4 regions of the Erwinia sp. AK-PDG3-5 genome follow, and region 1 is predicted to be linked to each of the others. Evidence: predicted binding sites of a transcription regulator. Region 1 holds the regulator's gene; each other region holds the start of a gene.
What was found. The regulator PurR, encoded in region 1, represses purine synthesis genes. The targets are predictions, from matches to a motif close to CANGCAAACGTTTGCNTG.

Region 1 (8,050 bases):
TTGCGCAACTTGCGCAAGGATCACCGGGATTGCCAGCGCTAATAATTGACGCGCCTCTGTCAGGTACTTCTGCACTTATACACCTATTGAATTAGCGGGAGGAAGGGGCTCTGCGAAGGCAAAAAACGTTATTTTAGCGAATTATCAGCAGGGCAGGCCGCACAGTGTAATGATCGCAGAGGAAATAGCCAATGATTCGCGTTAAGAATAGCTCTTCATGTCACGTTAAATCATCCGGTTGCATTTGGTTTTCTCACTTAGCCAGGGCAAACTAGTGCAAGAATTCAATTATTGAGGCCATGACTATGTTTACCGGTATTGTGCAGGGCACCGCAGAGGTGCTGGCAATTGAAGAGAAACCTAATTTCCGTACGCATATCGTCCGCTTACCGGCTGAATTGTTGCCGGGTCTGGAGTTGGGCGCATCTGTTTCTCACAATGGCTGCTGCCTGACGGTAACTGAAGTGCAGGGCGATCGCGTCAGTTTTGATTTAGTGAAAGAGACATTGCGTATTACGAATCTTGGCGACCTTAACGTCGGCGATACGATTAACGTTGAACGTGCGGCAAAATTCAGCGATGAAATTGGCGGTCATTTGATGTCCGGGCACATTATGACCACCGCAGAAATCAGCAAAATTATTACCTCTGAGAATAATCGCGAAATCTGGTTTAAGCCGCAGGACGCTCAGCAGATGAAATATATCCTTCATAAAGGCTTTATTGGCATTGAAGGGATCAGTCTGACTGTGGGTGAAGTGACTAAAACTAAATTCTGTGTCCACCTTATTCCTGAAACGCTGGCGAGAACCACGCTGGGCGCGAAACGTCTGGGTGATCGGGTGAATATTGAAATCGATCCTCATACCCAGGCGATTGTCGAAACCGTCGAACGGGTACTGGCTCAACGTGAAGCGGCTCTGCTTGCTGCGGCAGCCTCAGAGCTTGATGAGTAACCCATAAAATAAAAAAAGGCTGACAATTCATCTTGTCAGCCTTTTTTTTGAGCGATCTTAATGCGGGACGCGTAAACCGCCCTCAACCCCATGGGTAAAGACCACCTGCCACAGTTGAATATCGCGGGCGCGGAAAGCGCCGGCACAGGCATTCAGGTAATAGACGAACATCCGTTTAAAACGCTCACCGTATTTTTCTGCCAGCTGGGGCCAGGCCGCGAGGAACCGCTCGTGCCATGCCATCAGAGTGGTGTCATAGTCCTGACCAAAGTTGTGCCAGTCTTCCATAACGAAATGCGGCTCGTGCGCTTCAGAGATGTGGCGTACTGAAGGCAGACAGCCATTGGGGAAAATGTACTTATTGATCCAGGGATCAACATGTTCATTGGTCTTATTGGCACCTATGGTGTGGAGCAGGAAAATACCGTCAGGTTTCAGATTGCGGTTTACCACGTCAAAATAGGTGGCGTAGTTTTTAGGTCCAACATGTTCAAACATGCCTACGGAAGATATGCGGTCAAACTGCTGGTTTAAATCGCGGTAATCTTGCAACAGAATAGTGACATCCAGCCCTTCACATCGCTGCTGGGCCATTTTCTGCTGTTCAGCAGAGATCGTTACGCCAAATACGCTGACACCGTAATTTTTGGCGGCATATTCAGCCAGTCCGCCCCAACCACAACCAATATCCAGCAGTGACATGCCCGGTGCTAATTGCAGTTTATCGCAGATCATTTTTAATTTAGCACTCTGTGCTTCTTCCAGCGTTTGCGCTTCTTTCCAGTAGCCACAGGAATATTGCATATGATCATCAAGCATCAGTGAGAACAGATCGTTACCCAGATCGTAATGTTCTTTACCAACAATCCAGGCGCGTTTTCGTGATTGCAGATTGGTTAATCTGGCGGCAGCTATTCTGAGCGTATCTTTAAAGTGGTGGGGGAGTTGTTGATCGAGTTTAGCGACCAGAACGCGATGGAAAAACATATCCAGATTTTCGCATTCCCACCAGCCATCCATATAACTTTCGCCCAATCCCAGTGAGCCCTCTTGCATCACGCGCTTGAAGAACTCCGGATTTTTAATCTGGATATCCCAGGGGCGTGTGCCGTTGACCTCAATATCCGCATTGCGTAGCATTTCCTGGACGATTCGATACCAATGATCCTCGACCAGGCTCACTTCTTCTATACACGATGAACTCATAGCTTCTCCATCACCCTGTGTGATTGAAACCTGAGAAATAGAATAGACAATTTCTACAGGATTTGAGAACACGCACGGATAAACCGTACGCCTGATATCCGGCGTTACAGAGGATTGTTAAGAATAGTGCCTGCAGAGTTGCGCAACGAATGCCGCGCGGGATAACACCTTGACCACCCTGTCAGGACTCAAAAAATTGCGACGAACTTGTTATTTTGTGTTGCCTGAAATGAGTATATGCTCACGCCAGGCAATATTCAATTGTTTATTGTTAGGGTGCTAACCAATTGGAATCAAGCTGTTAGCGACCGCTGTGTGCGTCCGCCAGAGCCAGCTTTTCCGCCTTCGCCCGTTGTAAAATATAGCCGATTCCTGCCAGAACAACAGTTGAGATCATCACCAGCGAGGTGGTGAACAGCGATGTGCTGATAAATGTGGAAACAATCAGACTGGCGATACAGCACAAACCCAGTTGCAGCGTGTTCTGCAGGGCAGCGGCTTTACCACTCGATTGCGGGAAAGGTAAGAGGGCATTCGACACGACAATCGGATAAATCGCACCGTTTGCTAACGCCATACCGCAGAACGGCAGCAATAACGCCACCATAGACGGATCTTCAATCTGCGCGGCGATAAAGAAAGCCACAATACTGAGGGAATAGATTGCCAGCAACCAGGGCAGCAGGGAGCGGCCTTCAGTGTGTTTCAGCAACGTACGGCAGCCAAAGCCGCCAATCAAAAAGGCCAGCGTCTGAGGCACGTAGCTCAGCCCAATGTCACCGGGAGACATGCCCAGAGCGCCAAGAATGAAGGGCGACCCGGTCAGCCAGGCGAAGAAGCTGGCTGAACAGGCGGCATAAATCAGCACGTTACCGCTGTAAACCGGCGATTTTAACAGGCTGAAAAAGCCCATTTTCTTCACGCCATCCACCACCGGCTTCTTCACCGTTGGCGCGAGGAACAAGGTGGAAATCAGCAGCACCACTGCGACCAACAGCAGGGCGACAAAAATGGCGCGCCAGCTGAAATGGTTGAGTAACCAGGCGCCCAGTAACGGCGCGAGCGCAGGCGAGAGTGCCACTAACGGCATGATCGAGGCGAATACGCGGTTTGCCTGGCTGGCGGAATAGCGGTCGACAACCAGTGCCTGCCAGCTGACGGCAGCGGCACAAATCCCCACCGCTTGCACAAAGCGCAACGCCAGCAGGGCAGCAGCAGAATTTACCCACCACATCGCGCCACAACTGACGGCGAACAGACTCAGACCCATCAACAGTACAGGCTTACGGCCAATACGATCCGACAATGGACCCCAAAACAGCTGGGCGATGGCAAAACCCGCCAGGAACAGGCTGAGGCTGGCACTGATGATCCCGGCATCGGTTTGCAGGTCTTGTTGCATGGCACCAAAGGCAGGCAGGTACATATCGGTAGCGAGGAAACCTGCCACGCTTAACAGCGCCAGGTAAACAATAAATCCTTTCGAAGGCATTCTTTTTCTCTTTATTTGTGATGAACGAAACGCCGCAGAGTGTAATCGCGTGCCATACAGCTTGTGAAACGGTAATATTTGCAGGTTGCGTTCAAAAATATTGCAGGCAGATTATGTGGTCAGAACATTCCCTTGAAGTGGTTGATGCGGTTGCCCGCAGCGGCAGTTTTACCGCAGCCGCCGTAGAGCTCCATCGCGTACCCTCAGCCATCAGTTATACCGTGCGGCAGCTGGAGGAATGGCTTGCCGTGCCGTTGTTTGAGCGTCGCCATCGCGATGTGGTGCTGACCGATGCGGGACGGGTATTCATCCAGGAAGGGCGTAGTGTCATCAAAAAAATGCTCGCCACCCGGCGACAGTGCCAGCAGGTCGCTAACGGCTGGCGAGGGCAAATTAATATCGCCGTCGATCGCATCGTTAAATCTCAGCGCACCCGGCAGCTGGTAGTCGACTTTTATCGACACTTCCCGGATATGGAACTGCATCTGTCAGCAGAAGTATTTAACGGCGTCTGGGATGCGTTGGCCGACGGGCGGGTGGATGTGGCCATCGGCGCGACACAGGCTATCCCGGTAGGAGGCCGGTTCGCCTTCCGCAATATGGGCGCGCTCAACTGGCGCTGTGTAGTCGCCTCGAATCATCCGCTGGCACGTCAGCACGCAGAAACCAGTGAAGAGGCGATCGGCGAATGGCCTTCACTGGTGCTGGAAGATACCTCAAGAGCCTTGCCGAAACGCACCACGTGGACACTGGATAATCAGCGGCGGCTGGTGGTGCCAGACTGGGAAAGCGCGTTTGACTGCCTGCTGGCGGGCTTGTGCGTGGGGATGGTGCCGGGCCATTTGGCGCAACCCCTGCTGCAAAAGGGCGCTTTGCATGAACTGACGCTGGAAGGCGGATTTCCGGACAGCCCGTGCTGCGTGAGCTGGTCTGAGCAGCAGGCTTCACCGGCGCTGAGCTGGTTGCTGGATTATCTGGGTGACAGTGACACGCTGAACAGTGAATGGCTGAAGGAAGAGTCCTGAGCCAACAGGGTGTGCCGAGGGAGAATTCTCCCTCAGCACTAAGCGGGATTAGCGGCGATAATCCAGGAAGGGACCATCGGCAACCGAACGGCGTTCGATCAATGTAGGATGTACTTCAATCGTCTGCGGTTCTTCACGCTTGCTGGTGATACGATCCAACAGCATATCGAAGGCGGTTTCGCCCAACTGTTCTTTTGGCTGGTGAACCGTGGTCAGCGCCGGTGTGAAGTAACGGGCGTTGCGCACGTTATCGTACCCGATCACCGATATATCCTGCGGAACGCGCAGGCCCATCTCATCAGCCGCACAAATTGCGCCCATCGCCATCACATCGCCACCGCAGAACACCGCCGTTGGACGCTGCTTCTGTGAGAGGATTTGCTGCATCGCCTGATGACCTGATTCTGGTTCGAAATTGCCCTGAACCAGCCACTCGTCACGCAGGGTAATGCCCGCTTCAGACAACGCTTTCATAAATCCGGCAAGACGGCCACCGCCGGTGTTGCGCTCCATCTGACCCGGGATGACACCAATATCTCGATGCCCACGGTCGATCAGATAACGCCCAGCCAGATAACCGCCTTCAAAGGCGTTGTCTTCTACCGTATCGGTAAAGTCACCGCGCGATTTACCCCAGTCCATCACCACCATCGGAATATTGCGGTTATCTTCCAGCATGGTGATCAGCTCGTCCGGGTATTCGGAACACATCACCAGCAGGCCATCGACGCGTTTCTGCGCCATCATCGACAGATAGGCCTGTTGCTTGGCAAGATCATTGTGGGCGTTACCGAGGATCAGCGTGTAGCCTTTGGCAAAACAGCGGTTTTCAATGGCTTCAATAATTTCGGCGAAATAGGGCGCCTCGCTCGAGGTAGCCAGCAGCCCGATGGTTTTGGTGTGATTCACTTTCAGACTACGGGCAACCGCGCTGGGTGAATAGTGGAGCGCCTTAATAGCGGCCCACACGGCTTCCCGCGTTTCTTCTGCAACGAAACGGGTCTTGTTGATGACGTGGGAGACGGTGGTGGTGGACACCCCGGCTTGCTTTGCCACATCTTTAATTGTTGCCATGAAATAACTACTCCTGCGCCTATCTTAACTGTTTGATAAGCCTGTTGTTAATCGTTTGCCTGGTGAGATCGAAAACCTGACGTCTGAAGTCGTTTTTTAGTTGCTGTCCGGAGTCGTCAGGAAGGAAAAAGCGCTGATTAAAGACCGCTAAACACCTTAAGGTGCGGGCCGTTGCGCAACAAAAAAAGAATTCTAACAAGGCTTGGCAGAGAAAACGAGATTTTTACCGTCAAGTATGGGAAAATTGATGGCATCATAAACTGTAGGGCTATTTAGGATTAAAAATGGATACCGATCTGAAATTCTCGTTACTGACCACGGTTTGCGCACTGTTGATGATTATGGCGTTTAGCTTCACCGCGATCATGCATTAAGTGCAAACAGGGCCGGTCTGACGATCGGCTCTGAGTATTTCTGCTATCGAATGGTTTTTGGCGTCATCATCCGGCGGGCACCAATATAGTGGCGCTGCCAGTAATCATCTGCCAGGGCGCTGACCTGAATATCCTTGCCAGTACGTGGCGACTGAATAAACTTCCCACCACCCAGATACACGCCAACGTGATCCGCCGTCTCGCGCCCGTTAATGCGGAAGAAGACTAAATCGCCTTTCTCCAGCTCATCACGTTTTATCGAAGCCGCATCATGCAGGTGATACATCTCATTCGCCGTGCGCGGGATTTTAAACTTCACTAAATCTTTGTAGGCATACCACACCAGGCCGCTGCAATCGAAGCCGGTTTTAGGCGACGTTCCGCCCCACTGGTAAGGTTTACCTAACTGGCCCATTAGTTTGGTCATCGCTGTTTCACGGGCTTTTTGATAACGGGCGCGGTGAGCTTTGCTTAACTTTAATGGCGCAGAAACAGAATCTGACGTCAGCTCTTCAGCAGTATCGACAACCTTGCCACGATGGCGGCCATAGCGTTTTTTTCCGGCGTTTAAGGTGGTTTTCTTTTTGTATTTGCTGGAGTGCAACGGGGCAGTCTCAACAGAGGCGGTTTGCAGCGAAGGTTTCTTTTTAAGCTTCAACTTCTGTACTGAGGTTAAGCGAGATTTTTTGCTGGTGGATTCTTTAACTTTTTTTGTGCTGTTGGCTTTAACCGGTCGGCGTTTACGTCGCTCATCCTCTCGGGCAGGCGTGCTGCTATCTGCCTTATGATGATTTGCATTAATAGGGGCATGTGGCGATGCGTGCGCCATATTGAAAAACAGCTGGGCAAAGGCCAGCATGAAGAGCGTGATAAGTAAACGCATCGTTACCATTAACAGTTTGTGCTACGACCAGAGGCCACAGCTTGCCAGAAACAGGGAGTTCTGCCTTTCAGCAGCGTCATTTTGCAATTCTAATCTAACTCATTAACAAAAGGTAAGGTCTTTTTTGTTTCAATGATACAGAGCAAGTAAAAACTGTAAAAATTAGCCAAATCAGCTGTTTATATGCGCAAAACCTGTGCTTTTCTCATGCATTAATTCAGCGAAAGCAATAGGAAAATGTTATTTTAACGCTATCGCCTGCCTGCTGGTGGCTCTGAGGGCGTACCCAACTGTTAAAAAATGTCGTTTTCATCGGGCCCGCAGAGTCGCTACAATAAATAGACATGAAGTATCCGATTAAGGAAGCCATTTATGAGTACTATTGAAAAAATTGAGCGCCAGATAGCAGAAAACCCGATTCTGCTGTACATGAAAGGCTCACCAAAACTGCCAAGCTGTGGCTTCTCTGCCCAGGCCGTTCAGGCACTTTCAGCCTGTGGCGAGCGTTTTGCCTATGTCGATATTCTGCTGAACCCAGAAATTCGTGCTGAGCTGCCTAAATACGCCAACTGGCCAACCTTCCCACAGCTGTGGATTGACGGTGAACTGGTCGGCGGTTGCGACATTATTATTCAGATGTACCAGCAGGGCGAACTGCAGCAGCTGATTAAAGATACCGCGCAAAAATACCCTTCTGACGCCGCTGAATAAGCCCGTCAGAAGCAGAAAAGGCAGGCGTGATGAGCGCCTGCCTTTTTTTATGCTTATTTTTGCTGCTGCAGAAAAGCGTTAAGCAGATCGGTGAAATCTCCGCCTTGTTGCTGATCCTCTGCCATCTGACGGCAGAAGGTGGCAAGGGCGTGAAAAAGCGGCTCGCCGGGCAATTCGCGGGCATTTAACGTCGCAATCTCTTCCATTTCTGGCGCCCAGCGCCAGGCCTTGCTGTACATATCCGGAATAGCCTTGCGCAAACGCGCCAGCAGTGCAGGCTGGCTCGCCTCCATTTCCTCAAGCAGTGCTCCGGCAGCGCCCACCCGACT
Region 2 (8,050 bases), 600 kb from region 1:
AGGTCATCAGCGCGGTGCGACCGGATTCGGTCATGGTGATAATCGCGGTCACGCCCTGCAGGTGGTTAGCGGCATACATCGCTGACATCGCAATGGCTTCTTCGATGTTATCGAACTGCACGTCAAGACGGTGCTTGGAGACGTTGATGCTTGGGATTTTCTCTGCGCCCAGGCACACTTTTGCCATCGCGGTGACGGTTTCCGCTGGATACTGTCCGGCGGCGGTTTCAGCGGAAAGCATCACCGCATCGGTGCCGTCCAGCACGGCGTTAGCCACGTCCATCACTTCGGCGCGGGTTGGCATTGGATTGGTGATCATCGACTCCATCATCTGGGTCGCGGTGATCACTGAACGGTTCAACTGACGGGCACGGCGTATCAACGCTTTCTGGATGCCGACCAGCTCCGGATCACCGATTTCAACGCCCAGGTCGCCCCTTGCAACCATCACCACGTCGGAGGCCAGGATAATGTCATCCATCGCTTCCTGTGAGGCGACGGCTTCTGCACGCTCTACTTTCGAAACGATTTTTGCATCGCAGCCAGCGTCACGTGCCAGGCGGCGGGCGTAATTCAGGTCTTCACCACAGCGCGGGAAGGAAACGGCGAGGTAATCACAATTGATTTTCGCGGCGATCAGAATGTCCGCTTTGTCTTTCTCGGTCAGCGCTTCAGCCGACAGGCCACCGCCAAGTTTGTTAATGCCTTTATTGTTGGACAGCGGGCCGCCGACGGTGACTTCGGTAAACACTTTCATGCCCTGAACTTCCAGCACCTTCAACTGCACGCGGCCATCATCCAGCAGCAGCAGGTCGCCTGGCACCACATCGGCCGGCAAACCTTTATAATCGATGCCGACTTTTTCTTTATCACCTTCGCCTTTACCCAGGCTGGCATCGAGCAGGAAACGATCGCCTACGCTTAAGAAGACCTTGCCTTCTTTAAAGGTGGACACACGGATTTTCGGGCCCTGCAAATCGCCGAGGATCGCCACGTGGCGTCCCAGCTTCGCGGCAATTTCGCGGACTTTGTTTGCACGCAGAATATGATCTTCTGCGGTGCCATGTGAGAAGTTCAGGCGAACGACGTTGGCACCCGCAGCGATGATTTTTTCGAGGTTATTATCACGGTCGGTAGCGGGGCCTAAGGTCGTTACGATTTTGGTTCTTCTTAGACGTCTGGACATGTATGACTCCGTTGACTTTGAAAGGGAGGTTGCCTGAGCAATCCCTGAAAAGGTTCACTCTATTTTATAGGATCGGGCCGGGTACAGCGACCCATTGCGGACCGGCTAACGGCGAGAGAGGGCCACTAACGGGTCTTCTTTATCAAATCTCGATTCTTTCAGTGCCGCCTTGACCCGCTTCAAATTGTCGCGGAACTTTGCGCCACGTCGCAGGGTAAAACCGGTGGCGAGCACATCTATTAATGTCAGTTGTGCCAGCCGGGAGACCATCGGCATATAAATATCCGTGTCTTCCGGGACATCCAGCGCCAACGCCAACGTGGCCTCACGGGCCAGTGGTGAATCCGCCGAAGTGATAGCCAGCACGGTAGCATCATTTTCCCGCGCAAGCTGAGCCAGTTCGACTACGTTTTTAGTGCGGCCGGTGTGGGAGATTAACACCACCACATCGCCTTCCGTGCTGTTGATGCAACACATTCGCTGCATCACAATATCATCGGAATAGATGACAGGCACATTGAAGCGAAAAAATTTATTCATCGCGTCATGCGCCACGGCAGCAGACGCGCCGAGGCCAAAGAAAGCAATTTTTTTCGACTGGGTTAGCAGGTCCACCGCGCGGTTAATGGCGGTGGCGTCCAGGCCGTTGCGAACGCGATCCAGCCCGGCCATCGCGGACTCGAAAATTTTGGCGGAGTAGGCTTCCACGCTGTCATGCTCTTCCACATTGCGGCTGACATACGGCGTGCCGTTAGCCAGGCTTTGCGCCAGCTGGAGTTTGAAGTCGGGGAAACCTTTGGTTTGCAGGCGATGACAAAAGCGGTTCACCGTCGGTTCACTGACTTCTGCTTCTCTGGCCAGAAGCGCGATGCTGGCATGGATGGCCGAGCCCGGGGCGGCAAGAATTACCTCCGCCACTTTGCGCTCGGATTTGCTAAGGTGTTCCAGGTGAGCCTGGATTTTTTCCAGCATATTCATAACGGCGTCCACTCATACATTCTGACGATTTCAATCACAGGAGAAATCGATGTCAATTTGTAGAGAATATACAGCGCGCCGATCGGCTTCGGGCAGCGGCATTGTCCGTCTGGCCTGCCTTTTTTATCAGACTTTGAACTGTGTCTAACTTTCACAGTTGTAAATGCAGTAACAAAAAAGTTTAAAAATTACGCACAAACTGCCCGTTCACTGCGCGGGAAAGTTCAGACAATTGCATACTCTGTGCTGGAGGCGTGCTGCCAGGTTTACGTGGACCTGGCAAAAGCAGTACATTGTATTGAAAGAAAATTACAATAAGAGCCTGACTGCTTACGGATTATACGGGTCAGGCTTATCCTGCAACGAGGAGAATATAATGGCGGTTACACAAACGGCCCAGGCATGCGATCTGGTCATTTTCGGTGCCAAAGGCGACCTTGCGCGCCGGAAACTGTTGCCTTCCCTGTATCAACTGGAGAAAGCCGGTCAGATCCACGAAGAATCCCGCATTATCGGGGTGGGTCGTGCAGACTGGGATAAAGCAGCCTACACCAAGGTAGTGCGTGAAGCGCTGGAAACCTTTATGAAGGAGAAGATCGACGAAGCGCTGTGGGATAAGCTCAGCAATCGACTCGATTTCTGTAATCTTGATGTGAATGACGCTGCGCACTTTGCCAAACTGGGCAAAATGCTCGACCAGAAGAAACGCGTCACCATCAACTACTTCGCAATGCCGCCGGGAACTTTTGGTGCGATCTGTAAAGGTCTGGGCACCGCCAAGCTCAATGCACAGCCTGCGCGTGTGGTGATGGAGAAGCCGTTAGGCACCTCTCTGGCAACCTCTCAGGAGATCAACGATCAGGTCGGTGAATACTTCGAAGAGAACCAGGTGTTCCGTATTGACCACTATCTGGGCAAAGAAACGGTCCTCAACCTGCTGGCACTGCGCTTTGCCAACTCCCTGTTTGCTTCAAACTGGGATAACCGCACTATCGATCACGTGCAGATTACCGTGTCGGAAGAAGTGGGTATCGAAGGCCGCTGGGGTTACTTCGACAAAGCCGGCCAGATGCGTGACATGATCCAGAACCACCTGCTGCAGGTTCTGACCATGATTGCCATGTCACCGCCTGCGGATCTTTCTGCAGACCGTATCCGCGATGAGAAAGTGAAGGTCCTGCGTTCACTGCGCCGCATCGACCATACCAACGTGCGCGAAAAAACCGTGCGCGGTCAGTACACCTCTGGTTTTGTGCAGGGCAAAAAAGTGCCTGGCTATCTGGAAGAAGAAGATGCCAACAAATCCAGCAGCACCGAAACCTTCGTTTCGATCCGCGTGGATATCGATGACTGGCGCTGGGCGGGCGTTCCGTTCTACCTGCGTACCGGTAAGCGCCTGCCGGTGAAATGTTCTGAAGTGGTGGTGTACTTTAAGAACCCGGCACTGAACCTGTTCAAAGATTCCTGGCAGGAACTGCCGCAGAATAAACTGACCATTCGTCTGCAGCCGGATGAAGGGGTGGATATTCAGATTCTGAACAAAGTCCCGGGTCTGGATCACAAACACAACCTGCAAACCACCAAGCTTGATTTAAGCTTCTCTGAAACCTTCAACCAGTCTCACCTGGCAGATGCTTACGAGCGCCTGTTGCTGGAGACCATGCGCGGTATTCAGGCTCTGTTTGTTCGCCGTGATGAAGTGGAAGAAGCCTGGAAGTGGGTCGACTCCATCATGGAAGCCTGGGCTGGCGATAACGAAGCGCCTAAGCCTTATCAGGCAGGAACCTGGGGACCGGTTGCCTCTGTGGCGATGATCACCCGCGATGGCCGTTCCTGGAACGATATCGGCTAATCGCCCATCGCTGCCTGCTCTCAAGCCCCGTCTCTGCTACGGGGCTTTTTTTTTGCGCAGGCGTGGGCAAAAGCGTCGTAAAGAAAAATGAACCGTAGTTTTAAAAATCCGCGTTAGCGCATGGACGCAGGGAAGGGCAATCCTGTATGGTAGGGGCTGTATTCCTGTCCTGACGCCGCGCGCGTCGCTTTGGAGAAGCAGAAAGATGACTAACTGGAAGACCAGCGCCGAGCAAATCCTGACCACTGGCCCTGTGGTGCCGGTAATTGTGGTAAACAAACTTGAGCACGCAGTGCCAATGGCGAAAGCGCTGGTGGCGGGCGGAGTGAAAGTTTTAGAAGTCACGCTGAGAACACCCTGCGCGATGGATGCCCTGAAAGCGATGATCCGCGAAGTGCCGGAAGCCATTGTGGGTGCGGGCACGGTCCTTAACGTCCAGCAGCTGAAAGAAGTGACCGATGCCGGTGCGCAGTTTGTAATCAGCCCTGGCGTGACCGAATCGCTGTTACGCGCAGCGGTTGATGGCCCGGTGCCGTTAATTCCCGGCATCAGCACGGTGTCGGAGTTGATGACCGGCCTGGATTATGGCCTGCGTGAATTTAAATTCTTCCCGGCTGAAGCCAACGGTGGCGTGAAGGCGCTGCAGGCGATTGGCGGCCCATTCCCTCAGGTGCGTTTCTGCCCGACGGGCGGCATTTCGCCGGCGAACTACCGTGACTATCTGGCGCTGAAAAGCGTGCTCTGTATTGGTGGTTCCTGGCTGGTTCCGGCTGATGCGCTGGAAGCAAGGGATTACGATCGTATCACCCAGCTGGCCAGAGAAGCGGTAGCGGGCGCGCGATAAGACGTCAGATCAGGCATAAAACAAAAGGGATGGCACAGGCCATCCCTTTTTTGTTGGTACGAAAGCGCGGTTATCCGCTGACTTTCACACCGGCTGCACAGGCAATCGCGCGCTGTACCGCGTCATCGATGTTCTCGCCCGTGGCCAGCGCCACGCCCAGACGGCGCTTACCCCGGACTTCCGGTTTGCCGAACAGACGAACCTGCAGACCGGCGCCCAGCACGCCACCCAGATTGGCAAACTGCACGTTATCGCTGTCCAGTTCCGGCAGGATCACCGCAGATGCGGCGGCGCCGTACTGACGAATGCCCCCGATCGGCAGACCGAGGAAGGCACGCACGTGCAGGGCAAATTCGGACAGGTCCTGAGAAATCAGCGTCACCATGCCGGTGTCGTGTGGGCGAGGGGAAACTTCGCTGAACACCACCTCATCACCACAGACAAACAGCTCAACACCAAACAGGCCGTGGCCGCCCAGTGCCTTAACCACTTCTTCGGCAATCTGCTCAGCACGTTGTAGCGCGAGGGCGCTCATCTGCTGCGGCTGCCAGGATTCACGGTAGTCGCCATCTTCCTGACGGTGGCCAATCGGCGCGCAGAAGTGAATGCCATCAACCGCGCTGATGGTCAGCAGGGTGATTTCGAAATCAAACTTCACCACACCTTCAACGATCACCCGGCCTGCACCGGCACGTCCGCCTTGCTGCGCGTATTCCCAGGCGGCATCCAACTGTGACGCTTCGCGGATAAAGCTCTGGCCTTTACCTGACGAGCTCATCACCGGCTTCACAATGCACGGGAAGCCAATTTCATCAGCCGCCTGATTAAACGCCTGCTGGCTGTCGGCAAAGCGGTAGGTCGAGGTAGGTAACGCCAGCTCTTCTGCCGCCAGGCGACGGATGCCTTCACGGTTCATGGTCAGGCGGGCAGCGCGGGCGGTTGGCACCACGTGTTGACCCTGTTTTTCCAGCTCAATCAGCATATCGGTGGCGATGGCTTCAATTTCCGGCACGATATAATCCGGGCGTTCCAGCGCAACCAGCGCTTTTAACGCCTCGCCATCCAGCATATTAATCACATGACTGCGGTGTGCCACATGCATGGCAGGCGCATCGGCATAGCGATCGACGGCAATCACTTCAACACCAAGACGCTGGCATTCCAGCGCCACTTCTTTGCCCAGTTCACCTGAACCTAACAGCATTACGCGGGTTGCGGCAGGGCGCAGCGCGGTACCAAGAGTGGTCATAATCTCTACCTGATTGGATGGAAAAAACGCGCGAAGTATAAACGAAAACGATTGCGCGTACATCCGCTTTCCAGGGTTGAGCGAAAAAGAGACGTCTGATATACTGTATAAAAATACAGTTAACTGAGGTGTGGATTATGCCTGTTGAAATCAAATATGTTGTCGTCAGAAAAGGTGAGGAAAAGATGACATTCGCCAGTAAGAAAGAAGCCGACGCGTACGATAAAATGCTCGATATGGCAGAGGCCTTTTCTGATTGGTTGAGCGTGGCACCTCTGGGCATGGAAGAAGAGCAGCGTGAAGCGCTGGGCATGTTCCTCGCAGAAAATAAAGATGCCGTGCAGCATATTCTGCGTACCAGCAAGATGCCTGAAGCGAGCGAGTCCTCCGCCGCTGGCAATGATGCTGAACCGAACGTTGAACAAGACACTGCTGAAGCTGCAGCAGAAGAACCGGCTGAAGAGTCTGATGCGCAAGAGCCGGAAGCCGTAACGGGTAAAGCGGCCAAAGCAAAATCGGCTACACGAACCGTTAAAGCTGCCTGATCCTTTTTTCTTCATCACAGCCTGTGGCGCGAAGGGTATTTTTCCCCCTTTGCGCCATATAACCTTGCTTTAACTCTTCCCTGTTAGTGACTTGCTTCACCGGCTACCGTTAACGATCGCCGCCGGATAATACCTTTTTCAATGACTGCAGCGCTTTGTTGGCCACCTCTGCCGGCGGCAGTTGATGATAACAATCGCTGAACACTTCCAGTCCTATCGGGCCTGAATAGCCTTGCTGATGCAGATAGTCAGCCAGGGATGAAAGCGGGAAATTTCCTTCGGCTGGCAATAAACGCTGATGGCGTGCCACATCCACCAGACGATCGTGGTTGGGAAGGGTAACCAGGTCTGACAGCTGGACCAGGAAGATCTTATCCATCGGAATCCCCGCCAGATCGTCCACCGTCCGGTTCAGCACGAAAATGTGAAACGCATCCACCACTAGTCCAAGATTGGGTTCATTGACCTTTTGCACCAGTTGCCAGGCCGCGGCCGTGTTGTTGATATGCGTGCTCCATGCCATGGCTTCAAAGGCCACGCGCAGGCCACGTTTGCCTGCCTGACGGGCCAGCCAGCGTATATCTTCCTCTTCCCGATCTGCAATGCAGCCCTGATGGGTAGATGCAGGCGTCAGTAAGGTTGTTGCGCCCAGTTCAACGGCGGTATCCAGCATCTGCAGGGCTTCCTGGCGTTTACTCTCTCGCTGATCGTCTGGGGCGCCGTCAAAATCCAGCAGCACCTGGTAATCCGTCATGGCCAGGCCGTGGTTATCCAGTAATCTGGCCACATCACTGGCATCGCCGCTGGCTGCCTCCACGTCCTGACGCCAGAGCTCAACCTGATCAAACCCGGCCTGGCTGGCGGCCTTCAACTTCTCTTCCGTGCTGCCGCCAAGCAAAACCGTATTGATAAACAGCGGATTATTATTGAATCTCATGATGATTTTTCCCTTACGCTGGTGCTTTAAAAAAAATAAATCCTGTCGATTCAGCCGCCACTTTTGGCGAAGCATTATGAACCAGAAGGTTCGACTGGTGGGGCAAGTATAGCTGACGGCTTAGCATCAGCTGACCGTGAAGGTTTTCCAGGCTTTTCCTGCTTTGACGCTTCTTGACGCAAGTCGCTCTATGCTGGTTGTTTTCCGCTGAAGAAGGAAAGGCAATGAGTAACTGGCTGCAACAGATTCAAACGGTATTGGGAGGCAGTAAAGACGGCAAAGGCGGTGGTGAAGGCCTGAGTAAAATGCTGGCACCGGGCGCGCTTGGTGGACTGGCCGGTTTGCTGATTGCCAGCAAATCCTCCCGTAATCTGCTGACCAAGTATGGCAAAAATGCGCTGATCATCGGCGGTAGCGCCGCAGCAGGTGCCGTACTGTGGAAAAAGTATAAGGATCGGG
Region 3 (8,050 bases), 1.2 Mb from region 1:
ACATCTCGGGTGGGTTGCTTTGGGTGCTGCTATTCTCCTACGCGGGTTACCTGTTTGGTGATTTGCCGGTTGTGCAGGAGAATCTGAAGCTGCTGATCGTGGCAATAATCGTCCTGTCGATTCTGCCGGGTGTGATTGAAGTCTGGCGTCACCGTCGGGCCGCAAAGTAGCAAAAATCGCAGTAATACATCGCTAAACTGCCGCCCGGATACCAGATTTTTATCCACAGCTTCGGGCGGTTATGGTTTAATGAGCGACATTATGGTCTGCGCTGCCTGCGGCGTGGAAAAAAGAAAACTGGTTTCACCAGGTTCAAACAGAAAGGTCATCAATGAGCTGGATTGAACGAATTCTCAATAAAAGCACCACTACTCCATCGCGTAAAGCCAGTATTCCTGAAGGGGTCTGGACCAAATGCGACAGCTGCGGCCAGGTCCTGTACCGCGCCGAGCTGGAACGTAATCTGGAAGTTTGCCCGAAATGCGATCACCACATGCGTATGCATGGTCGCGACCGCCTGCACAGCGTGCTGGACGAAGGCTCAATGACAGAGCTGGGCAGCGAACTGGAGCCGAAAGATCTGCTCAAGTTCAAAGACTCCAAGAAATACAAAGATCGTCTGGTTGCGGCTCAGAAAGAGACCAACGAAAAAGACGCGCTGATCGTGATGAAAGGCACGTTGCACGGCATGCCGGTCGTGGCTGCTGCGTTTGAGTTCTCCTTTATGGGCGGCTCAATGGGTTCTGTTGTGGGCGCGCGTTTCGTTCGTGCGGTGGAACAGGCTCTGGAAGACAACTGTCCGATGATCTGCTTCTCCGCTTCCGGCGGTGCCCGTATGCAGGAAGCGCTGATGTCGCTGATGCAGATGGCAAAAACCAGCGCCGCGCTGGCGAAAATGCAGGAACGCGGTCTGCCGTACATTTCGGTACTGACTGACCCAACCATGGGTGGCGTGTCTGCCAGCTTCGCGATGCTGGGCGATCTGAACATTGCTGAACCTAAAGCGCTGATCGGCTTTGCCGGACCTCGCGTTATCGAACAGACCGTGCGTGAGAAACTGCCACCAGGCTTCCAGCGCAGTGAGTTCCTGATCGAGAAGGGCGCTATCGATATGATCGTGCGCCGTCCGGTGATGCGCTTCAAGCTGGCCAGCATTCTGGCGAAGATGATGAATATCCCTGCGCCAGTGGAAGACACGCATAAAGAAGCGGTCCAGGACGAAGACGCGTCGCAGGGCCATGAGGCCTGATCAACGATGGAAAGGGGCGCACAGCCCCTTTTACCAATGAACCGTAACGCTGTGAACGGGACAAATGGATAATCTTCCTCAAGCCACGTCACCTTTGGTCACGTGGCTTCATTATCTTGAGAATCTCCATACTCAAGCTATCGAACTCGGGCTGACACGCGTGCATCGCGTGGCTACGTCGCTCGACCTGTTAACGCCTGCTCCCGTGGTTTTCACCGTCGCCGGGACCAACGGCAAAGGCACCACCTGTCGAACTCTTGAAACGCTGCTGATGGCCGCAGGCTATCGCGTCGGCGTGTTCAGCTCCCCGCATCTGCTGCGCTATACCGAACGGGTGCGCATTCAGGGCGAAGAGCTACCCGAAGCCGATCACACCGCGTCGTTTGCGGATATCGATGCCGGACGGGGCGACACTTCACTGACCTACTTTGAATTCGGGACGCTCTCCGCTTTGTGGCTGTTTAAGCGCGCTAAGCTGGATGTGGTGATCCTCGAAGTCGGGTTGGGCGGTCGACTGGATGCCACCAATATCGTCGATGCCGACGTCGCGGTGGTGACCAGCATCGCGCTGGACCACACCGACTGGCTGGGTCCGGATCGTGAAAGCATTGGTCGCGAGAAAGCCGGCGTGTTCCGTGGCGGTAAACCTGCGGTAGTTGGTGAACCTGATATGCCGTACACCATCGCGGAAGTGGCCGATAACCTCGGCGCGCAGCTGCTGAAGCGCGGCCGTGACTGGTCCTACACCGTTGAAGACGGCAGCTGGTCATTTACCGATGCGCAGGGCACGCTAAGCGCATTGCCTCTGCCGCAGGTGCCGATGCCTAATGCTGCCACCGCGCTGGCCGCGCTACGCTGTTCCTCGCTGCAGGTGGATGATGCAATCATCTACCAATGGCTGGACAAGGCGATTCTGCCCGGCCGTTTTCAGACGGTCGCCGAGTCACCGAGGGTGATTCTGGATGTGGCGCACAATCCGCATGCGGCCAGCTATCTGGTGGGTCGACTCAGTGAACTGCCGAAAAGCGGCAAGGTTCACGCGGTGGTCGGTATGCTGCATGACAAAGACATTGCCGGTACGCTGGCCTGTCTGCAACCTGAAGTGGATTACTGGTATTGCGCGTCGCTGGACGGCCCGCGCGGTGCCAGCGCTGAACAGCTGAAGGCCCATTTGCCGACAGCGCAGACCTTTACCAGCGTGGCCGATGCTTATCGCCAGGCGCTGCAACAGGCTGAAGCGCAGGATATTGTGCTGGTGTGCGGTTCGTTCCACACCGTGGCACAGGTTATGGAAACGCGGGAAACGGAGAACGGCAGTGGCCAGTAAGTTTCAGAACCGTTTAGTCGGGACCGTCATAATAGTTGCACTGGGTGTCATCATTCTGCCAGGCCTGCTCGACGGCAAGAAAAAGCACTATAAAGAAGAGTTTGCCGCGATCCCGCTGGTGCCTAAACCGGGCGACCAGCAGGAGAACGATCTGGTTCCTCCGGTAACGCAGTCTTTACCTTCGCAGCCGCCGGAAGGTGCAGCCACGGCGGTGGAAGGCAAAACGCCGGGCAATACCTCGCAGGCTGAAAGTGGCTCAACCGCGCCAAAATCCGTCAATAAGCCCAGCGTGATTTCCCCGCCGCCGATGGTTGAGTCTAAGCCGGTACAGCAGCCGAAGCCGGTTGAAAAACCGAAGCCGAAGCCGGTTGAAAAACCGGTTGAGAAACCGAAAGCGCAGCCGAAGGCCGAACCGAAGCCTGAGCCGAAGCCAGAACCTGCACCTCAGGCCGCCGAGCCGGATAGCGCACCAACCGGTCAGGCATACGTCGTTCAGCTCGGCGCGCTGAAGAATGCCAGCAAGGTGAACCAGATTGTCGCCCAGCTGCGTCTTTCCGGTTATCGCGCCTTTACCGTGCCTTCCACGCCGGTGCAGGGCGAAATCACCCGTATTTATGTCGGGCCGGACGCGTCGAAAGCGAAAATGCAGGCGTCAATCTCAGAGCTGAAAGGCATCTCAGGATTGGGCGGCGTGGTGAAACCGTACAGCGCTCGTTAACGTTAGCCTGTCGCTATTACTGTAAGAGTCTGCGCCTTGTCAACGGCCGTTTTCGGCATGGCGCTTCACTCGGGTTAAACCGCCTTTTGGGCGGCTTACCCGATGCAAATCAAAAGATTGCAGTACCGGGCTGTCCGGCACGGTCGGATAGCCGCCAGCGCGCATGATTGCTGGTTTTTTTAGCAAATTGTTTTAATTAAACTGGCAAAGGAAAACCCTACGCAAACGTTTTCTTTTTCTGTTAGAATTCGCCCCGAACTATAGGTCGCATCCCTCTGTTACACGTGGATGCGACCTTAAGGGCACAGTCGCTGGAAGAGTTCATGGTCTGGATAGATTACGTCATTATTGCGGTTATTAGTTTTTCGGCTCTTGTCAGCCTGATCCGTGGGTTCGTTCGGGAAGCATTATCACTCGTCACCTGGGGTTGCGCATTTTTTGTCGCCAGCCATTACTACTCCTTCCTCGCGGTCTGGTTCACCGGTTTTGAAGACGAACTGGTTCGAAATGGGATCGCCATTGCGGTGTTGTTCGTTGCCACGCTGTTAGTCGGGGCTATCGTCAACTTCGTAATTGGGTCGCTGGTTGAAAAAACCGGCCTGTCGGGTACCGACAGAGTGTTGGGAGTCTGTTTCGGGGCATTACGTGGCGTGCTGATAGTCTCAGCCATTCTGTTTTTCCTCGATACATTCACCGGATTTTCCAAAAGTCCGGACTGGCAACAGTCTCAGCTGGTTCCCCAGTTCAGTTACATCATCAGGTGGTTTTTTGACTACCTGAAAAGCACGTCGAGTTTTTTGCCCCGGTAATAAAACCTGGGTTGCGGCTTATGAGGAAATAACCACATGTGCGGTATTGTCGGGATCGCCGGATTTATGCCGGTCAACCAGTCGATTTATGACGCGTTAACGGTGCTCCAGCACCGTGGGCAGGATGCCGCAGGCATCGTAACCATTGATGCATTGAATTGCTTTCGCCTGCGTAAAGCAAACGGCCTGGTTAGCGATGTATTTGAAGCCCGCCATATGCAGCGTATGCAAGGCAATATGGGCATCGGTCACGTCCGTTACCCAACTGCGGGAAGCTCCAGTGCTTCCGAAGCGCAGCCTTTCTACGTGAACTCGCCTTACGGCATTACGCTTGCGCACAACGGTAACCTGACCAACGCGCACGAACTGCGTAAGCAGCTGTTCGAAAGCGGTCGTCGTCACGTTAACACCACATCAGATTCTGAAATCCTGCTCAATATCTTTGCTCAGGAGCTGGATCGTTTTCAGCACTTCCCGCTGGAAGCAGACAACATTTTTGCCGCTGTGGCAGCGGTTCATCAGCACGTTCGTGGCGCGTATGCCTGCGTGTCGATGATCATCGGCCATGGCATGGTTGCGTTCCGCGATCCGAACGGTATCCGTCCGTTGGTGATTGGCAAGCGTGGCATGAAAGACGGTCGCCATGAGTATATGGTTGCCTCCGAAAGCGTGGCGCTGGATACGCTCGGCTTCGAATTCCTGCGTGATGTTGCGCCGGGCGAAGCGGTTTACGTCACCGAGAAAGGTCAGCTGTTCACGCGTCAGTGTGCAGAGAACCCGAAATGCAATCCGTGCCTGTTTGAGTACGTCTATTTTGCCCGCCCGGACTCGTTCCTGGACAAAATTTCCGTCTACAGCGCCCGCGTTCGCATGGGCACCAAGCTGGGTGAGAAAATCGCCCGTGAGTGGGAAGACCTGGACATTGACGTGGTGATCCCAATCCCGGAAACCTCCTGCGATATCGCGCTTGAAATGGCCCGCATTCTGGACAAGCCATACCGTCAGGGGTTTGTGAAAAACCGCTACGTCGGCCGTACTTTTATCATGCCGGGTCAGCACCAGCGCCGCAGCGCGGTTCGCCGCAAGCTGAACGCCAACCGTGCTGAGTTCCGGGGTAAAAACGTGCTGCTGGTCGATGACTCAATCGTTCGCGGCACCACCTGTGAGCAGATCATCGAGATGGCCCGTGAAGCGGGTGCGAAGAAAGTCTATCTGGCTTCAGCAGCACCGGAAATCCGTTTCCCGAACGTGTACGGCATCGATATGCCGAGCGCAACCGAGCTGATTGCCCATGGCCGTGAAGTGGAGGAGATCCGCCAGCTGATTGGGGCTGATGGCCTGATCTTCCAGGACCTGGACGATCTGATCGAAGCGGTCAAAGAAGAAAACCCGGATATCGCGCAGTTCGAGTGCTCGGTGTTCAACGGGATCTACGTGACCAAAGATGTCGATCAGCAATATCTGGAGTACCTCCAGTCGCTGCGTAACGATGATGCCAAAGCGATGGCGCGCGTTAACGAAGTGGAAAACCTGGAAATGCACAACGAAGGTTAATTCCTGAGTGGTGTGGCAGGTCAGATGGGCCGGAAGAGATTCCGGCCCATTTCTATTTTAGCGCCGCAGATGGCATACTTCATTCTTTAGCTACCCCCGCAGGATATTTATGAAACGACTTATTATTGGCATCTCAGGTGCCAGCGGCGTCATTTATGGCGTCCGTGCGCTGCAGATTTTGCAGCAGGTCAGCGGGGTGGAAACCCATCTGGTGATGAGCGCGGCTGCACGTCAGACGCTGGCACTGGAAAGTGATTATTCGGTACGTGACGTGCAGGCGATGGCCGATGTGGTCCATGACGTGCGCGACATTGCTGCCAGTATCTCCTCCGGTTCCTATAAAACCGACGGCATGGCCATTCTGCCGTGCTCGATGAAAACCCTCTCGGGCATTGTGCACAGCTACTCCGATGGCCTGCTGACCCGCGCCGCCGATGTGGTGTTAAAAGAGCGCCGCCGGCTGGTGCTGTGCGTGCGTGAAACCCCGCTGCATGTCGGCCATTTGCGGATGATGACCACCGCCGCCGAACTTGGCGCGATCATTATGCCGCCGGTCCCCGCATTCTATCACCGTCCTGAAAGCATCATGGATATCGTCGATCAGACCGTTAATCGCGTGCTCGACCAGTTCGAGATCACGCTCGATAAAGATCTGTTTACGCGCTGGCAGGGTGCATAAAGCTGCCTTCTATGCACCATCATGGTGCTTCAATTGGTGCTGAATCGCATTTCGTGCATTGAGTGCACCAAAATGCAACATTGTTACCACCTCAAATGTTCAAACCTGTTATATATTTCCCCACAATCAAGGCGTTTACGCCGCCAACTGGCGAAACGCGCTGATTGCGCAGCAATGGGGCAGGGCAGCACAAAACTGGCATGAAATCTGCAAAAGACAACTGTTCCAACTGCGCTAACAACATCACGACTGACATAATAAAAAATCATCTTCGAGGGTAATCTATGAAAAAGCAGGTCCTGGCTCTTTCTCTGCTGCTGGCTCTCTCCAGCGCAAGCAGCGCGTTTGCTGCTGCGCCGAAAACGCTGCGCATCGGCACCGATCCGACCTATGCTCCGTTTGAGTCTAAAAACGCTCAGGGGCAACTGGTTGGCTTCGATATCGATCTGGCGAATGAGATCTGTAAGCGTATGGAGACCAAATGTACCTACGTGGAAAGTGATTTCGATGCTTTGATCCCCTCTCTGAAAGCGAAAAAAATTGATGCCATCATCTCCTCGCTCTCAATTACCGAAAAGCGTCAGATGGAAATCGCTTTCTCGGAAAAACTGTACGCAGCTAACGCCCGTCTGATCGCGCCGAAAGGCTCGAAAATCATGCCGACGCTGGATTCGCTGAAAGGCAAAACCATCGGTCTGCTGCAGGGCACCACGCAGGAAACTTACGCTAACGAAAACTGGCGTCCAAAAGGCATCACCGTTACCCCTTACGCGAACCAGGACCTGGTGTATCAGGATCTGACTGCGGGACGTATCGATGCCGCCTTCCAGGATGAAGTTGCCGCCAGCGAAGGCTTCCTGAAGCAGCCTGCCGGTAAGGGCTTTGCTTTTGCAGGTCCGGCAGTAAAAGACGAGAAAATCTTCGGTGTGGGTACCGGGATGGGCATGCGTAAAGATGATGCCGACCTGAAAGCCGCGATCGATAAAGCGTTCGATTCCATGCGTAAAGATGGAACCTACGATAAGTTAGCGAAAAAATATTTCGACTTTGACGTGTACGGCGGTTAAGTAAAACCTGTCATGGGGGCCGACAGTCGGTAGACTGCGGCCCCTGTTTTGTACGCCACAGGCGGATGAAACGCGAAGTTAATCCAAAGACAGGACATCCTTATGCTGTATGGCTATTCTGAAGTGATTTTGAAAGGTGCGCTGGTCACGCTTGAGCTGGCTCTCAGCTCGGTGCTGCTCTCCGTTATTCTTGGGTTGATTGGCGCAGGGGCCAAGCTCTCCAGCAATCGGGCGTTACGCCTGATTTTCGAAGGTTACACCACGCTGATCCGTGGCGTGCCCGATCTGGTTCTGATGCTGCTGATCTTCTACGGTCTGCAAATTGCGTTGAATCAACTTACTGATGCACTGGGCGTCGATCAGTTTGATATTGATCCGATGGTTGCCGGTATCATCACCCTTGGCTTTATCTACGGCGCGTACTTCACTGAAACTTTCCGCGGCGCCTATATGGCGGTGCCGAGAGGCCAGATTGAGGCCGCGACGGCGTTCGGTTTTACCTCTTCCCAGACTTTCCGTCGGATCCTGTTCCCAGGCATGATGCGCTATGCGCTGCCGGGCATCGGTAATAACTGGCAGGTGATCCTCAAGGCCACGGCGCTGGTGTCATTGCTGGGGCTGGAAGACGTGGTCAAAGCGACCCAGCT
Region 4 (8,050 bases), 1.2 Mb from region 1:
TGGAATCCTCAATCGCCTGGCGTCCTGCGGTGGTGTTTACGATGTAAGCATACTCACCGTTTTTCAGACGGTCCTGGATATGCGGACGGCCTTCATGCACCTTGTTGACCAGGCGGATGTTGATCCCTGCTTCACCCAGCACCACTGCGGTACCGTGAGTCGCGTCCAGTTCGAAGCCCAGTGACTGCAGCTTGGCGGCCAGCGCAACGATGCGCTTTTTGTCGCCATCACGCACGGACAGCAAGGCACGACCGGTTTTCTTCATGTTGCTCGCCGCGCCCAGCATCGCTTTCGAGAACGCTTCTGCGAAGGTTTTGCCAACACCCATGACTTCACCGGTTGAACGCATTTCAGGGCCGAGGATGGGGTCAACGCCCTGGAACTTGTTAAACGGCAGCACCACTTCTTTCACCGAGTAGTAAGGCGGAATGACTTCTTCCGTAATGCCCTGCTCTGCCAGCGTTTTGCCTGCCATTACGCGTGCCGCCACTTTCGCCAGCGGCACACCGGTCGCCTTGGAAACAAACGGTACGGTACGGGCAGCACGTGGGTTCACCTCAATCAGGTAAACTTCGTTGTCTTTCACCGCAAACTGCACGTTCATCAGGCCACGTACGCAGAGTTCGAAGGCCAGCTTCTCAACCTGCTGACGCATCACGTCCTGAATCTCTTTGCTCAGCGTGTAGGCTGGCAGTGAACACGCGGAGTCACCGGAATGCACGCCCGCCTGCTCGATATGCTCCATAATGCCGCCAATCAGCACGCGCTCACCGTCGCAAATCGCATCCACATCCACTTCTACCGCGTCGTCGAGGAAGCGGTCCAGCAGCACCGGCGCATCGTTAGATACGGCAACCGCATTCTGGAAGTAGCGCTTCAGGTCGATGTCGTCATACACGATTTCCATCGCACGACCGCCGAGCACGTAAGAAGGACGCACAACCAGCGGATAGCCAATCACCGCCGCTTTCTCTACCGCCTGCTCAATCGCCGTCACGGTGGAGTTTGCCGGCTGCTTCAGACCCAGGCGTTCAACCGCCTGCTGGAAACGCTCGCGGTCCTCTGCACGGTCGATGGCATCCGGGCTGGTACCGATAATCGGCACGCCAGCGGCTTCCAGCTCACGCGCCAGTTTCAGTGGCGTCTGGCCACCGTACTGCACGATCACACCTTTCGGCTTCTCAATACGCACGATTTCCAGCACGTCTTCCAGCGTTACCGGCTCGAAGTACAGACGGTCGGAGGTGTCGTAGTCGGTGGAGACGGTTTCAGGGTTACAGTTGACCATAATGGTCTCATAACCGTCTTCACGCAGCGCCAGTGAAGCATGGACACAGCAGTAGTCGAACTCAATGCCCTGGCCGATACGGTTTGGACCGCCGCCCAGCACCATGATTTTCTCACGGTCGCTGTTAGGGTTGGATTCGCACTCTTCTTCATAGGTGGAGTACATGTAAGCGGTATCGGTAGAGAATTCCGCCGCACAGGTATCGACACGCTTATACACCGGGTGCAGATTGTACTGCTCACGTAGCTTACGTACTTCAGCTTCAGACACACCCGCCAGCGCAGACAGACGCGCATCGGCAAAGCCTTTACGCTTCAGGGTACGCAGGAAGTCCGCCGTCAGGCCATTGACGCCTTCGCGGGCAACCTGGCCTTCCAGCTGAACCAGCTCTTCAATCTGTACCAGGAACCAGCGGTCAACGTTGGTCAGGCTGAAGATCTCTTCCACATTCATGCCCGCACGGAACGCATCCGCGATGTACCAGATACGGTCAGAACCGGCGTCTTTCAGCTCGTGACGGATAACCGTCATCGCTTCCGCATCGTTCAGGTCAACTTTCGGGTCAAAGCCATGTGCGCCAACTTCGAGGCCGCGCAGCGCTTTCTGCATGGATTCCTGCAGGGTGCGGCCAATCGCCATCACTTCACCCACCGACTTCATCTGCGTGGTCAGGCGGTCATTGGCGCCGGCAAATTTCTCGAAGTTGAAGCGAGGGATTTTGGTCACAACGTAGTCGATAGACGGTTCGAACGAAGCCGGGGTCAGACCACCGGTGATGTCGTTCATCAGCTCATCAAGCGTGTAACCTACCGCCAGTTTGGCCGCGATTTTAGCAATCGGGAAGCCGGTGGCTTTCGACGCCAGCGCAGAAGAGCGCGACACGCGTGGGTTCATTTCGATGATGATCAGACGGCCATTCGCCGGGTTAACGGAGAACTGCACGTTGGAGCCACCGGTTTCTACGCCGATTTCACGCAGTACCGCCATCGAGGCGTTACGCATGATTTGATATTCTTTGTCGGTCAGGGTCTGGGCTGGCGCCACGGTGATGGAGTCACCGGTGTGGATGCCCATCGCATCGAAGTTTTCAATCGAGCAGACGATGATGCAGTTGTCGTTTTTATCACGCACCACTTCCATCTCGTACTCTTTCCAGCCAATCAGCGACTCATCAATCAGCAGCTCGTTGGTTGGGGAAAGATCCAAACCGCGTTCGCAAATCTCTTCAAACTCTTCACGGTTATAGGCAATACCGCCACCTGAACCGCCCATGGTAAAGGAAGGGCGGATGATGCATGGGAAGCCAACGTCTGCGGCAACCGCATAGGCTTCTTCCATGTTGTGTGCGAAGCCTGAACGCGCGGTATCCAGACCGATGCTCTTCATCGCTTTATCAAAGCGCTGACGGTCTTCTGCTTTGTCGATGGCATCGGCGGTAGCACCAATCATCGCCACGCCGAACTCTTCCAGCACGCCCTGGCGTTCCAGTTCCAGCGCACAGTTCAGTGCGGTCTGGCCGCCCATGGTTGGCAGAACCGCATCCGGGCGCTCTTTTTCGATAATCTTGCGCACAACTTCCCAATGGATCGGCTCGATATAGGTCGCATCGGCCATTTCCGGGTCAGTCATGATGGTTGCCGGGTTGGAGTTAACCAGAATCACGCGGTAACCCTCTTCGCGCAGGGCTTTACAGGCCTGTGCACCAGAGTAGTCAAATTCGCAGGCCTGGCCGATCACGATCGGGCCAGCGCCAAGGATCAGGATACTTTTTATGTCGGTACGTTTTGGCATTTTCTCGCTCCTGATTATTTAGCGGTTGAACGGTAGGCTTCGATCAGTTCGATAAAGTGATCGAACAGCGGCGCGGCATCGTGTGGGCCCGGGCTGGCTTCCGGGTGACCCTGGAAGCTGAACGCTGCTTTATCAGTGCGGTGAATGCCCTGTACCGTCTGGTCAAACAGCGAGGTGTGCGTCACTCGCAGGTTTGCCGGTAAGTTGGTTTCGTCTACGGCGAAGCCGTGGTTCTGTGCGGTGATCATCACGGTGTTGTTATCCAGGTCTTTCACCGGATGGTTGCCGCCGTGGTGGCCCAGCTTCATCTTGACGGTTTTTGCCCCGCTGGCCAGCGCCAGTAACTGGTGGCCAAGGCAGATGCCGAAGACCGGCACGTCGGTTTCCAGGAACGCTTTAATTGCCGCAATCGCGTAATCACACGGTTCCGGGTCCCCAGGTCCGTTAGAGAGGAAGATGCCATCCGGGTTCATCTTCAGCACCTCTTCTGCTGGCGTTTGCGCCGGCACAATCGTCAGACGACAGCCACGGTCAACCAGCATGCGCAGGATGTTGCGCTTCACGCCGTAGTCATAGGCCACGACATGGAAAGGCAGGTCGGCTTCTTGCTTCGCGTCCGGCAATCCGTCCAGCGTCCAGCTGCCTTGCAGCCAGCTGTAGCTTTCACTGGTGGTCACTTCTTTCGCCAGATCCATTCCTTTCAGGCCCGGGAAGGCTTTCGCCTGCTGCAGAGCCAGCTGCGCATCAGGTGCGTCGCTGGCGATGATGCAGCCGTTCTGCGCCCCTTTTTCGCGCAGCAGACGGGTCAGCTTACGCGTATCGATATCGGCAATAGCGACAATGTTGTGACGCGTCAGATACTCAGACAGCCCTTCTTCATTACGGAAGTTGCTGGCAATCAGCGGCAGGTCACGAATGACGAGGCCCTGAGCATGTACCTGAGAGGATTCTTCGTCAGCGGAATTGGTGCCGACATTGCCGATATGGGGATAAGTAAGAGTAACGATCTGGCGGGAATAGGAAGGATCAGTGAGGATTTCTTGATAACCGGTCATTGAAGTGTTGAAAACAACTTCCCCCACTGCCGATCCTGTTGCCCCGATGGCCCGACCGTGGAATTGGGTTCCGTCTTCGAGAACCAATAGCGCTGACTTAATCAAAACATCCTCCTGAGAATAAACAGTCACATTATTTGCATATTAATTCATAACAGAGCCATAAATCAATGCAAAAACCGCCTGAATTCTCGATTTTTGGCAAATTGCGCGCATTCTAATGATCGCTCACTCTGTTGTCTACCCCGCAGCTCACTTTTTCTTAGTCTTTTACTCAACTGGAGAGGAAATCGGAGGATTTACCCTGAAAAGAACAGATATCCAGTCCATAAAACCGGTTGCCTGACGGGATGTGCATAGGAAAAGGGAAAATGGCGTTAAAAAGTGGACCAAATGGTCAAAATTAACAATTTTTGCGGAATAAATTGAAGATAAAACCCCATAATAACCATTATGGATAGAAAATTAACTCAAGTCAGGATTATTACAAAATAAAAAGGGCAATAAAATTATTGCCCTTACCAATCAGAAACTTATGATTGAAATAACCACATCACGATGGTGCACAACACTTATAAATCATCTAAATTCAACACGCTTCGCATATCATAAAGACCTGCTTTTCGCGTGCTTAACCAGTCAGCTGCACGAACTGCGCCTTTCGCGAAGGTCATGCGGCTTGAAGCCTTGTGTGTTATCTCTACGCGCTCACCGATATCCGCAAACATCGCGGTGTGTTCGCCAACGATATCGCCGGCACGAACGGTCGCAAAACCAATGGTTTGTGCCTTACGTTCACCGGTATGGCCTTCGCGGGCATACACGGCGTGCTCATTTAAATCCCAGTCCATTGCATCGGCAATCGCTTCGCCCATCGCCAGCGCGGTCCCGGATGGCGCATCCACTTTATGACGGTGGTGAGCCTCAATGATTTCGATATCGGCATAGTCGCCCATCACTTTGGCGGCTTTTTCCAGCAGTTTCAGCACCAGGTTCACACCCACGCTAAAGTTCGCTGCGAACACGATAGCAATCTCATGTGACGCTTCTTTGATCGCCGCTTTGGCCGAGTCATCCAGGCCGGTGGTACCGATCACCATCGCTTTCTGGTGCTGACGGCAAAAATCCAGATACGCCAGCGTGCCTTCAGGGCGGGTAAAATCGATCAGCACGTCGAAGTCGCTCACCACGGCGTCCAGGTTGTCGCTAATCCTGACGCCCGTCGCGCCGGTTCCGGCCAGCTCGCCGGCATCTACGCCGACCAGTGAAGAACCTTCACGCACCAAAGCTGCGCCTAAGCACACGCCGTCCGCCTCCTGTGCTGCCTGAATTAACTGACGCCCCATGCGTCCTGCGGCGCCAACAATGGCAAGGCGGATTTGTGCATTGTTCATAATGAATCCCTGTATAAAGTCTGTGCATGCAAAGCGCTGACAGGTTAACCACGCGGTAACCTCTGCGCCACAATAAAAACACCATGATTAGAATTTTATGCCAGACGCGACGGATTATCAGTAAAACAAATTTTGTCTGGCTTTGATCGGGGGAATGAGTGGGAGGAGAACTTCAACTTCTGAAGAGCGTTGGTGATCTGGTGAACGCACAGGTCAACGTTAAAAGGAATTTGGTTAACACCCAGGTCAACTCAGAGGATGTTGACCTGGGTGTTCACAATCGACCATTCGACACTGAAGCTTGAGGGGAAGGGAGAGAGCCACCTGAACGTCCAGACGACTTAAGCGATCAAACAACAGTCCCATATCCCAGAACCCGCTAGTCGACCTGGCGAACGTCGACGCGGAGTTCTTTCGGCACTTCGAAAACAATGTTCTCTTCACGGCCGATCAGCTCGATAGCGGTTTCGCCACCGAACTCGCGCAAACGCTGGATCACTTCCTGCACCAGAATGTCAGGTGCGGAAGCGCCGGCGGTGACACCGACACAGCTCACGCCTTTGATCCACTCTTCCTGGATGTCATCGGCGGAGTCGATCAGTCGCGCAAGTTTCCCTGCACGCTGCGCCAGCTCGGCCAGACGGTTGGAGTTGGAGGAGTTGCGTGAACCCACCACCAGCACCACGTCGGCGTCTTTTGCCAGCGTGCGCACGGCTTCCTGACGGTTGGTGGTGGCGTAGCAGATGTCATCTTTGCGCGGGCCGACAATCTTCGGAAAACGGGCACGCAGCGCATCAATCACTTCGTAGGTATCATCCACCGACAGCGTGGTCTGGGTCATAAAGCACAGGTTGTTTTCATCCTTAACCTGCAACTTATAGACATCCTCGGGCGCTTCAACCAGATACATGCCGCCTTTCGGGCTGCTGTACTGGCCCATCGTCCCTTCCACTTCCGGGTGGCCGGCGTGACCAATCAGGATCGCTTCAGTGCCTCTGCGGCTGGCTCGCGCCACTTCCATATGCACTTTGGTCACCAGCGGACAGGTGGCATCAAACAGCATGGTCAGATCGCGTGCTTTAGCTTCCGCCCTGACCGCCTGAGAAACACCGTGCGCGGAGAAAATCAGGATCGAGCCGTCCGGCACTTCCCCGATATCTTCAATAAAGATCGCACCGCGCTCGCGCAGGCTGTTGACGACATAGCGGTTATGCACCACTTCATGACGCACGTAGATTGGCGCGCCGTACATTTCCAGCGCGCGCTCCACAATGCTGATGGCGCGATCGACGCCGGCACAAAAGCCGCGGGGATTAGCCAACAGGATTTGCATTTGTCGCCTCCAGTACCGGATCGATCTCCAGCACTTCAACCTCAAAGTGGATAGTCTGCCCGGCCAGCGGATGGTTGAAATCAACGGTGATCGAATCACCGGAAATCTCGCGGATCACGCCGGGCATTTCGTTGCCATCCATGCCGCTGAACAGCATGATGGCGCCGATTTCAGGCTCGCCTGCCTGGGTAAAATCCCGGCGGGAGAAATACTGAATCAAATCCGGGCTGCTCTGGCCAAAAGCATCATCCGCCGTCAGCGAGAAGGATTTCTTCTCGCCCACGGTCAGACCCAGCAAATGCGACTCCAACCCTTCTGACAGGCTGCCGTCGCCCAGGCTGAACAGCGCGGGCTTGCCGTTATTGCGCGTGGATTCCGCCGTGGAGCCGTCTTCCAGCTTCAAGGTGAAATGCACCAGCACTGCGCTCTCGCGCTGTACAGAATCAGTCATGCCCTGCCCTTAATTTTTTGCCGGTTTGCCGGACGGGCTGAGAAAGCCCTCCAGCACGATCAGTGCGGCACCAATACAGATGGCACAGTCGGCGATATTGAACGTGGCAAAGTGCCAGTCGCCAACGTAAAAGTCGATAAAGTCGACGACAAAGCCATGATACGCGCGGTCAAACAGGTTACCTAACGCGCCGCCAATAATCAGCGCGTAAGCAATGTTGTTGAGCTTATTGCTGGCGGCAGTGCGGTACATCATCACCAGCAACGCCACCACAATCGCCACCGCGATGCCGGCAAAGAACCAGCGCTGCCAGCCGCCCTTATCGGCGAGGAAGCTGAACGCCGCCCCGTAGTTGTGCGCATAGAAGAAGTTGAAAAACGGCATCACTGACATCGACTCATGCAACATCAGCGTGTTCATAATCCACTGCTTGCTGGCGAAGTCGATGGCAATCACCACCAGAACCAGCCAGACCCAGCGTAAACCGGTCGAGAAGATAGGTTTACTCATCAGGCAAACTTACGCTGTTCGCCAGCGCCCGCAATGTTGGTGGCACAGCGTCCGCACACGTCCGGATGCTCGGCACTCTGACCAATGTCAGTAGTGTAATGCCAGCAGCGTGGGCATTTCTCGCCTTCTGCTTTATGCAGGGCAATTTTCAGACCTTTCACCAGCTCGCTCTGCTGCGCTTCTTCGGTTGCCAGCGCATAGTCAGCCACCTGGGCACCCGAGGTCAGC

Region 2: purT (formate-dependent phosphoribosylglycinamide formyltransferase) is a predicted target of PurR. The motif match lies at 6,150-6,167, and genes of this name have one in related genera.
Region 3: cvpA (colicin V production protein) is a predicted target of PurR. The motif match lies at 3,513-3,530, and genes of this name have one in related genera.
Region 4: carA (glutamine-hydrolyzing carbamoyl-phosphate synthase small subunit) is a predicted target of PurR. The motif match lies at 4,462-4,479, and genes of this name have one in related genera.

What each region holds. Positions count from the first base shown of each region.
Region 1 covers NZ_CM165967.1:2,691,316-2,699,365, reverse strand. The annotation lists gene AC1UKS_RS12400 (MATE family efflux transporter) at 1-75, opposite strand, end outside; gene AC1UKS_RS12395 (riboflavin synthase subunit alpha) at 306-956, shown strand; gene cfa (cyclopropane fatty acyl phospholipid synthase) at 1,014-2,162, opposite strand; gene punC (purine nucleoside transporter PunC) at 2,464-3,654, opposite strand; gene punR (DNA-binding transcriptional activator PunR) at 3,768-4,679, shown strand; gene purR (HTH-type transcriptional repressor PurR) at 4,728-5,753, opposite strand; gene cydH (cytochrome bd-I oxidase subunit CydH) at 6,038-6,127, shown strand; gene AC1UKS_RS12365 (C40 family peptidase) at 6,171-7,010, opposite strand; gene AC1UKS_RS12360 (Grx4 family monothiol glutaredoxin) at 7,383-7,721, shown strand; gene AC1UKS_RS12355 (NAD(P)-dependent oxidoreductase) at 7,775-8,050, opposite strand, start outside.
Region 2 covers NZ_CM165967.1:2,088,457-2,096,506, forward strand. The annotation lists gene pyk (pyruvate kinase) at 1-1,186, opposite strand, end outside; gene AC1UKS_RS09610 (MurR/RpiR family transcriptional regulator) at 1,292-2,164, opposite strand; gene zwf (glucose-6-phosphate dehydrogenase) at 2,541-4,016, shown strand; gene AC1UKS_RS09620 (bifunctional 4-hydroxy-2-oxoglutarate aldolase/2-dehydro-3-deoxy-phosphogluconate aldolase) at 4,222-4,860, shown strand; gene purT (formate-dependent phosphoribosylglycinamide formyltransferase) at 4,931-6,109, opposite strand; gene AC1UKS_RS09630 (YebG family protein) at 6,247-6,654, shown strand; gene AC1UKS_RS09635 (sugar phosphate isomerase/epimerase family protein) at 6,764-7,591, opposite strand; gene AC1UKS_RS09640 (tellurite resistance TerB family protein) at 7,816-8,050, shown strand, end outside.
Region 3 covers NZ_CM165967.1:1,479,016-1,487,065, forward strand. The annotation lists gene AC1UKS_RS06805 (DedA family protein) at 1-170, shown strand, start outside; gene accD (acetyl-CoA carboxylase, carboxyltransferase subunit beta) at 332-1,249, shown strand; gene folC (bifunctional tetrahydrofolate synthase/dihydrofolate synthase) at 1,314-2,576, shown strand; gene dedD (cell division protein DedD) at 2,566-3,294, shown strand; gene cvpA (colicin V production protein) at 3,618-4,103, shown strand; gene purF (amidophosphoribosyltransferase) at 4,140-5,657, shown strand; gene AC1UKS_RS06835 (UbiX family flavin prenyltransferase) at 5,767-6,336, shown strand; gene argT (lysine/arginine/ornithine ABC transporter substrate-binding protein ArgT) at 6,621-7,403, shown strand; gene AC1UKS_RS06845 (histidine ABC transporter permease HisQ) at 7,506-8,050, shown strand, end outside.
Region 4 covers NZ_CM165967.1:3,923,113-3,931,162, forward strand. The annotation lists gene carB (carbamoyl-phosphate synthase large subunit) at 1-3,079, opposite strand, end outside; gene carA (glutamine-hydrolyzing carbamoyl-phosphate synthase small subunit) at 3,094-4,239, opposite strand; gene dapB (4-hydroxy-tetrahydrodipicolinate reductase) at 4,707-5,528, opposite strand; gene ispH (4-hydroxy-3-methylbut-2-enyl diphosphate reductase) at 5,908-6,861, opposite strand; gene fkpB (FKBP-type peptidyl-prolyl cis-trans isomerase) at 6,842-7,312, opposite strand; gene lspA (signal peptidase II) at 7,322-7,822, opposite strand; gene ileS (isoleucine--tRNA ligase) at 7,822-8,050, opposite strand, start outside.